One region of the Janthinobacterium sp. EB271-G4-7A genome, then DNA from elsewhere that is predicted to be linked to it. Evidence: riboswitches for the same ligand, from Rfam matches in the RefSeq annotation. Region 1 holds a riboswitch; the other holds the start of a gene.
What was found. A riboswitch is a leader RNA that binds a small molecule or an ion and turns the genes downstream of it on or off. The one in region 1 is predicted to bind thiamine pyrophosphate.
Positions count from the first base shown of each region.

Region 2: another riboswitch for thiamine pyrophosphate. It lies ahead of IGS58_RS07475 (TonB-dependent siderophore receptor); the one in region 1 lies ahead of thiC (phosphomethylpyrimidine synthase ThiC).

Region 1 covers NZ_JACYMI010000006.1:109,654-114,196, reverse strand. The annotation lists gene thiS (sulfur carrier protein ThiS) at 1-24, opposite strand, end outside; gene thiC (phosphomethylpyrimidine synthase ThiC) at 45-1,958, opposite strand; TPP riboswitch at 2,038-2,153, opposite strand; gene IGS58_RS26790 (hypothetical protein) at 2,262-2,516, opposite strand; gene IGS58_RS26785 (response regulator) at 2,555-3,361, opposite strand; gene IGS58_RS26780 (hybrid sensor histidine kinase/response regulator) at 3,390-4,543, opposite strand, start outside.
Region 2 covers NZ_JACYMI010000001.1:1,646,664-1,651,206, reverse strand. The annotation lists gene IGS58_RS07495 (sensor histidine kinase) at 1-76, shown strand, start outside; gene IGS58_RS07490 (Imm26 family immunity protein) at 202-681, opposite strand; gene IGS58_RS07485 (ferritin family protein) at 807-1,112, opposite strand; gene IGS58_RS07480 (iron-containing alcohol dehydrogenase) at 1,255-2,412, shown strand; TPP riboswitch at 2,491-2,588, shown strand; gene IGS58_RS07475 (TonB-dependent siderophore receptor) at 2,674-4,543, shown strand, end outside.

The sequences.
Region 1 (4,543 bases):
GCCGTTGAGCGTGATGGATATCAATGCAGGCATCACGCTCTCCTTCAGACCTTGCGGTACAGCTCGGCGCCGTTCTTGATGAATTCGATGGCCTTGATTTCCATGCCCTGCTTGAGCGCCTTGTCTTCCGCGATGCCCATGCCGGCCGCGTATTCGCGCACTTCCTGCGTAATCTTCATCGAACAGAAATGGGGGCCGCACATGGAGCAGAAATGCGCCACCTTGGCCGAATCCTTGGGCAGGGTTTCATCGTGGAATTCGCGCGCCTTGTCCGGGTCCAGGCCGATGTTGAACTGGTCGTCCCAGCGGAATTCGAAGCGGGCTTTCGACAGCGCGTTGTCGCGGATTTGCGCGCCCGGATGGCCCTTGGCCAGGTCGGCCGCATGCGCCGCGATTTTATACGTGATGATGCCGTCCTTGACGTCCGCCTTGTTGGGCAGGCCCAGGTGTTCCTTCGGCGTCACGTAGCACAGCATGGCCGTGCCATACCAGCCGATCATGGCCGCGCCGATGCCCGAGGTGATGTGGTCATAGCCGGGCGCGATATCCGTCGTCAGCGGCCCCAGGGTATAGAACGGCGCTTCGCCGCACTGTTCCAGCTGCAAGTCCATGTTTTCCTTGATCAATTGCATGGGCACGTGGCCCGGCCCCTCGATCATCACCTGTACGTCGTGCTTCCAGGCAACTTGCGTCAGCTCGCCCAGGGTCTTCAGCTCGCCCAGCTGCGCTTCGTCGTTGGCGTCGTAGATGGAGCCGGGGCGCAAGCCGTCGCCCAGCGAGAACGACACGTCGTAGGCCTTCATGATTTCGCAGATTTCTTCGAAATGCGTGTACAGGAACGATTCCTGGTGGTGCGCCAGGCACCATTTCGCCATGATGGAGCCGCCGCGCGAGACGATGCCCGTCAGGCGCTTGGCCGTCATCGGCACATAGCGCAGCAGCACGCCCGCATGGATGGTGAAGTAGTCGACGCCCTGCTCGGCCTGCTCGATCAGGGTGTCGCGGAAAATTTCCCACGTCAAATCTTCGGCCTTGCCATTGACCTTTTCCAGCGCCTGGTAGATGGGCACGGTGCCGATGGGCACGGGGCTGTTGCGCACGATCCATTCGCGCGTCTCGTGGATATGTTTACCTGTGGACAGGTCCATCACATTGTCGCCACCCCAGCGGATGGCCCAGGTCATTTTTTCCACTTCCTCGCCAATCGACGAGGTGACGGCGGAATTGCCGATATTCGCATTGATCTTCACCAGGAAATTGCGGCCGATAATCATCGGTTCCACTTCCGGGTGGTTGATGTTGGCGGGAATGATGGCGCGGCCGCGGGCGATTTCCTCGCGCACGAATTCCGGCGTGATTTCCGCCGGGATGCTGGCGCCGAAGGACTGGCCCGGGTGCTGGCGGCCCATCAGGTCGGCCAGGCGCTCGCCCATGGGGCCGGAAGCCTTGAGTTCGCGCAAATATTCCTGGCGGCGCATGTTTTCGCGGATGGCAACGAATTCCATTTCCGGCGTGATGATGCCTTGGCGCGCGTAATGCATTTGCGTCACGTTCTTGCCGGCAATGGCGCGGCGCGGCTTGCGGTGCAGGTTGAAACGCAGCTCGGCCAGTTTCGGGTCCGCCAGGCGGGCGATGCCGTAGTCGGAAGTGGGACCGGGCAATTCTTCCGTGTCGGCGCGCTCCATGATCCATGGCAGGCGCGGCGTGTCCAGGCCCGAGCGGATATCGATCTGCACGTCCGGGTCCGTGTACGGGCCGGACGTGTCGTACACGTAGATCGGCGGATTCTTTTCGCCGCCGAACGACGCTTCCGTGTCGGACTGGCTGATCTCGCGCATGGGCACGCGGATGTCGGGGCGGCTGCCTTCGACGTAGATCTTGCGCGAATTGGGCAGCGGCGCGATGGCGGCTTCGTCGACCGTGGCGGTGGCGGAGAGGAATTTCGGGTTGGCGTTCATTTTGGCTCCTTGGCTAGACTATTTTTAAGCCTGGAGCCAGCTAAGGAGGTTCGGCTGCGCGCACGCGGAAAAGCGGGGTGCGTTCATCCTAAAGCTTCCCTTCGCTGGCATTATCCAGATCAGGTTCGGAGGGTATTTCTCACCCGCGCTTGCACTGTGTTTTCACAGCGAAAGGCAGGACCCCTAGCGTTTGCCGCCTTGCGGCAGCGAGCCAATTATACGCGGTTCACGCCGCGCGGCCAGATGATTTCTTGCAGGTGTCGTGTTTGCGCATCTGCTGCAATGCAGCAGATGCCATCACATCTATTTCTTCTTGCCCCAGCGCCAGGCGGTCGGTTCGCCCTTCAGCTGGCAGATGAAAATGAGCACGGCGACGATGGCCGCTTCATAGATGATGTACAGCGCCAGCGATTCTTGCGGCGGGAACAGGAAGGCGCCGCAGGCGAACAGCGCCAGCGCGGCCAGGAACACCAGCCAGCCTTGCCAGGTGATGGGCAAACCCCAGCCCCAGCCATAGGTCTTGGCGGGGAACCAGTAGGAAGGAGATTTGTCAGTCATGATTTTTCCTGGTCAGTATCGATGGCACCAAGTATAAATCAGGCACTCCGATGCCGCTGCGTGACATCGAGGCCGATGCCGCGGTAGCCGATGAAGCGGCTGCCATTGTCGAACATCGGCTCGCCGCTGACCTGCAGATACTGCATGCTGCCGTCGAGGTTGGCGCGGCTGTAGATAAAATCGAGGAACGGTTCGCGCGCGGCAATTTTTGCGTCGAGCAGCGCGCGCTCGGCGGCGTTCCAGCGCTGCGGCTCTTCTTCGCTGCCGATGCCCAGCATTTCAGCCACGGGGCCGGAAAAGCGCGTCAGATTGCCCTGCGCATCCTGCTCCCAGTACCAGTCGGACGACAGTTCCGTAAAGCGCTGGAAGCGCGCTTCGCTTTCGCGCAACTCCGCCGTGCGCTCTTCCACCTTCAGTTCCAGCGACTTGTTGTATTCGGCCAGCTTCTGGTACAGCAAGCGCACTTCCAGCATGTTGTGGATGCGCGTCTTTACTTCCACCAGGTCGAAGGGCTTGCTGACGAAATCCTTGGCGCCCGCCTGCAGCGCGCGCAGCTTGTGGCCGGGCTGGGCCGTGATCACCAGCACGGGCAGATAGCTGCCCGCCTCGATGTCGCGCAAGCCTTCCATCACTTCGAAGCCATCCATTTCCGGCATCTGCAAGTCGAGCAGGATCAGGTCGTAGCGGTGCTGCTGGTGCAGCGCGCGCACGGCTTGCGGGTCCATGGTGGAGGTGATGCGCGTATAGCCGGCGTTGCGCAACACCTGCTCGAGCAGCATGACGTTGGCCTCCTGGTCATCGACGATGAGGATGCTGGCGTTCAGGATCTCGGTGGCTTGAAGCATGGCGGTATTCCTAAAAATAAGTGCTGAATTAGCGTATTACGTGAGTGTCGTCGGCCAGGCCGAGCGCGGCCGCGTGGTGCAGGGCCACGTCGAGCGCATCCATGAATTCGACCACCTTGATCGGTTTGGTCAGGTAGCGGAAGAAGCCCGCTTGCAGGCCTTTCTCGATGTCGCGCGGCACGGCGTTGGCCGACAGCGCCATCACGGGAATGTGGCTGGTGAGCGGGTCGTTGTGCAGGATATGCAGCGCGCCAAAGCCGCTGATGCCCGGCAGGTTGATATCCATCAAGATCACGTCCGGCTGATACGTGCGCGCCAGGTCAATGCCCAGGTGCGCATCGATGGCCGTGAGCAACTTCAAATCGCTGCGGCGGGCGATCAATTGCTCCACCAGCGCCAGGTTGGCGGGATTGTCTTCCACGTACAGCAGGGTGCGCAGGCTTTCCTGCGGCTCCTGCACCTGCGGCAGCGCGTCGCCATCGTCCAGCGCCAGTGCCGGCGCGCGGCTGGCGGCCAGCTCGAACCAGAACGTGGTGCCCACGCCCACCGTGCTGTCGACGCCGATGGTGCCGCCCATCAATTCGACCAGCTGCTTGGTGACGACGAGGCCGATGCCCGTGCCCTCTTCCGTGCTGTTTTCCTGCCCCAGGCGGTTGAAAGGCTGGAACAGCTGCGCCACTTGCTGCGCATCGAGGCCGGCACCGCTGTCGCGCACGCTCACGCGCACCTTCTCGCCGTGCCGGCTGCATTCGACGGTGACGGCGCCGCCGCCCTGGTTGTACTTGATGGCGTTCGACAGCAGGTTGATCATCACCTGTTTCACGCGCGTGCGGTCCGCATGCACGTAGAAAGCCTGGCCGCAGCGGGGGAAATGCATGCGGATGCCGCGCTTTTCCGCCTGCGGCGCGATCATGGCCTGGCAATCCTGCAGCACGTCGAGCAGCGACATGGCTTCCTGCGACAAAGTGACCTTGCCCGATTCGATCATGGCCAGGTCGAGGATTTCATTGATCAAGCGCAACAGGTACCAGCCGCCCTTGAGAATCTGCTCGATCGAGCGCTGCTGCGGCGGACTCGGCGGCGGCACGTCGGACGCCATCAGCTGGGCGAAACCCAGCACGGCATTCAGCGGCGTGCGCAATTCGTGGCTCATGCTCGACAGGAATTCGGACTTGGCGCGGT
Region 2 (4,543 bases), on a different contig from region 1:
CCATGGCGCCGAATTGCAAGTGCGCAACCGCGAAGGCGGCGGCCTGGCGTTTCAGATCAGCTTGCCAGCGGCGTAGGTCGGATCAGCGAGGCCTTGCCTCGCCTAATCCGACAACATTGTTGGCTATTCCTGTCGGATTACGCGCCAGGCGCTAATCCGACCTACGCTACCGGCTCCGGCGTTTCCGCCGCCCGACAACGGTCACGCGGACGCCTGCTCTTGCGCCAGCAATTTATTCATCAGCAATTCCGTCGCCCCGTAGCCGTACAGGGAATCGCTCTCCATGCCCGGCGTATCGAAGGGGATCGATTCCTCGCGGTTCAGCTTGGCAGGGTCGGCGTCCGCATAGCTGGCGCGCCAGGCGCGCTGCAAGGATTCATTGCGGCGGATAAAGGCCGGCATGGGCCAGGCGTCGCGCTCCCAGTGGAGGCTGTCACCCAGCAGGGGCCAGCGCTCGTTGAGCAGGGCCATGTCGCCCGTGCGCAGGCGGCGTACGGCCTGTTCCGGCCGCAAGCCTTCCAGCTCATCGAGCGTCGGCAAGCTGTCGCGCTTCGGCCCAAACATATACGCCAGCATGATGCGCCCGGCAGGCGCCCTGCGCGCCACCACGCCGACGGCATAGCCGCCGCCCGGCAAGGGCACGGCAAACCAGCTGCCTTCTCGGTATGGTAATGATCTCATTTCTTGAAGCCCCCTGGAATACACCGGACAGCAGCTGCTATCCGACGTTAAATTTAATTAGGGGCACAGTCTACGCGAAACGATGCAAAAGTGGCGCATGGTACGCCACAGCAACAAACCAATAGTTACAATATTTTCTCGTCATAGTGATACTGGGCAACAATCGGTCCCGCCTTGAACAGCGCTTCCTTCATGGCCGTATCCAGGCGCGCATCGCGGCGGCGCATCCATTCGAGCAGCATGGATATTTCGCGCCGGCTGGTGTCGCCCGCATGCGCCAGCACGCGGCGCAGTTCCGGGTCCGTGCACGCCTCGAAACGCTGGCTGTTCAAGTCCAGCGCCTGCAGCGCGGCGATGGCAGCGCCGATGGCGCGGTGCATATCGAGCGCGGTGGCCGGCAAGCCGGATTCTTCCAGTGGGACGTTGGTCATGCGCATTCCTTTTCGCGTGGTGGTGACATCGGCTGCATTCTCCACCGCGCGGGCGAAAAGCTCAAGCGTCCACGACACGTTTCCACCCGTTCGGCCATAATCATGGCTCAGCAACAGCCTAAACCCCAGCGGCAGGAGCCCCATGTTCAATTTCGACTTTTACAATCCGACGCAAATCCTCTTCGGCCAGGGCCAGATCGCCGCCATCACGGCGCTGATCCCGCCGCATGCCAGAGTGCTCATGACGTATGGCGGCGGCAGCATCAAGCAGAACGGCGTCTACGATGAAGTCAAGGCGGCGCTGGCCGGCCATACCTTGCTGGAATTTGCCGGCATCGAACCCAATCCCAGCTATGAAACCCTGATGCAGGCCGTGGCCATGGTGAAAAGCGAGCGCATCGATTTCCTGCTGGCCGTCGGCGGCGGTTCCGTGGTCGATGGCACCAAATTCATCGCCGCGGCCGCCCTGCATGAAGGCGAGGCGTGGGACATCCTGGCCAAAGGCGGCAAGATCGTCGAGGCCGCCCTTCCCTTCGGCACGGTATTGACGTTACCGGCCACGGGTTCCGAAATGAATGGCTCGGCCGTGATCACGCGCAAGGCCACGCAGGAAAAGCGCTCGTTCATGAGCCGCAAGGTGTATCCGAAATTCTCCGTACTGGACCCCTCGAAAACATTCACCTTGCCGCTGCGCCAGGTGGGCAATGGCGTCGTCGATGCGTTTGCGCATGTCATGGAACAGTATTTGACCTACCCCGTGAACGCGTCGGTGCAAGACCGCTTCGCCGAAGGCATTTTATTGACCCTGATCGAGGAAGGCCCGAAAGCCCTGTCGCACCCGGACGACTACGACGTGCGCGCCAACGTGATGTGGAGCGCCACCCTGGCCTTGAACGGCCTGATCGGCGTGGGCGTGCCGCAGGACTGGTCCACGCACGCCATCGGCCATGAATTGACGGCCTTGTACGAGCTCGACCATGCCCAGACCCTGGCCATCATCCTGCCCAGCATGCTGCGCGTGCGCAAGCAGGCCAAGCGCGCCAAACTGCTGCAATACGCGGCCCGCGTGTGGGGACTCGACGGCGGCGACGAGGATGGCCGCATCGAGGCCGCCATCGCGCGCACGGAATTCTTCTTCCGCCACATGGGCGTCAAGACGCGCCTGGCCGACTACGGCCTGAACCACGCCAGCGTGGATGCCGTCGTGTCCGCCCTGGAAGCGCACGGCATGACGGCGCTGGGCGAGCAGCGCGAAGTGACGCCCGCCGTCAGCCGCAAGGTGCTGGAACTGAGTCTGTAGCGCAGTTTGCAAATTCCAGCCACACTGTTGTAAAACGGTCAGCCAGGGGGACAGCTGGCCGTGGTTCATGCTAAGCTGTCATTTCGCTAGGGGTCCTGGAGTCGTTATCCGGGTGAGAGATACCCTTCGTACCTGATCTGGATAATGCCAGCGAAGGAAAGCGCAAAGTACCTCCCTCCTTTGATAGCTCCTGCGTTGGCGCCAGCCGAACAAGCAGCCTGCCGTGCTCTTTACAGAGACGGCTTGAACCACGAGCAATCTATGTCCACACCGAATTTATCCGTTTCTGTACTGACCCTGGCCATCCTGCACGCGTTTGCCGCGCCTGCCTTTGCTGCGAACGACACCGCCGAAGCCGCCGATCCGCAGGCCCAAAACATGGCCGAAGTCGTCGTCACGGCAAGCAAGGCGCCGGCCGCCAAGCGTGCCTCCGTGGGCGGCTTTGCCGACGCGCCGCTGCTGCAGACACCGGCGTCCGTCACCGTCATTTCGCAAAAAGACATGCAGGACTTGCAGATCCGCAATCTCAGCGATGCCGTCAAGCTCGACGCCAGCATCAACGAATCGTACAACGCCGTCGGCTACGCGGAACAGTTCACCATCCGCGGCTTCAAGCTCGACACGAACTCCAGCTACCGCAAGGATGGCGTGGCCATTCCTGGCGACACGCAAATTCCGCTGGAAAACAAGGAACGCATCGAAGTCTTAAAAGGCCTGGCCGGCTTGCAGGCAGGCGTGGCCGCGCCTGGCGGCGTGATCGACTTCATCGTCAAGCGCCCCACCGCCGCACCGCTGCGCACCGTCACCGTGGAAGCGCGCGAACGGGGCACCGTGTATGGCGCCGTCGACCTGGGCGGACGCCTGGAAGACACGCGCTTCGGTTACCGCGTCAACGTGGCGGCCGAGCGCCTGCGTTCCTACATCAAGGGTGCGGACGGCAACCGTCGGTTCATTTCCGGCGCCTTCGACTGGCAGATTTCCCCGCAAGCGCTGCTGCAGCTCGACGCCGACTACCAGGACAAGGCGCAGGTCACGGCGCCCGGCTTCCAGCTGCTGAGCAACGGCAGCCTGCCGGCCAACGTCAGCGCCGACGCCATGCTCAACAAGCAACCGTGGACGCATCCGGTGGAAACCGTCACCAGCAACCTCGGCCTGCGCTTCCAGTACGCCTTCAATGACGACTGGCACGCCACCCTGTCCGCCAACCAGCACTCGTTCAAGCGCGACGACTACACGGCGTATCCGTATGGCTGCAGCCCGGAAGGCTGGGCGCCCGTCTTCTGCAGCGATGGCGATTTCTCCGTATGGGACTTCCGCAGCCTGGGCGAGACGAAAAAGCCGCTGAGCGCGCAAGCCATGATCCAGGGCAAGTTCGCCACCGGCAGCCTGCGCCACGAATTCACTGCCGGCGTGTCGTACTTCAACCGCAAGGACCGGGCCGGCAAGTACGTGTACGACGAAGTGGGCATCAGCAACATTTATCGACCCGTCATCGTCGCGCCATCCGACGGCGTCACGGGCCCCGTGCGCCTGGTACGCAACGACAAGGAAAAATCCGTCTTCGTGCAGGACATCGTCAGCCTGGCGCCCAACTGGAAGCTGCATGGCGGCCTGCGCCACATCAATGTGGATGGCTACCAGTATGTGCTGAAGGCCGACAAGGAAATCCGCGCCAAGCACGACTTCCTGTTGCCGAACGTGGCGCTGGTGTACAACCCGCAAGACAATATCGCCGTGTATGCATCGTATTCGCAAGGCATGGAGCACGGCGGCACGGCCGACCGCTACGCGGAAAACGCCAATGTGGAACTGACGCCGAGCCGCTCGAAGCAGATCGAATTGGGCGTGAAGGCGGACCTGACGCAGGACTTCATGGTGGCCGCCACCCTGTTCCAGATCCGCAAGGGCCTGGAATTCAACCAGTACCTCGACAGCAGCATGAGCACCTACAACTTCGTGCGCGCGGGCCAGGCCCAGCACCGTGGCCTGGAATTGTCGGCCCAGGGCAAGGCATCGGCCAACCTGAACCTGGGCGCGTCCGTCACGGCCCTGAACAGCCAGCAATCAGGCACGGGCAGTGCGGACTACGATGGCAAGCGCGTGCCCAACGTGCCGGCCTTCAAGGCGGCCG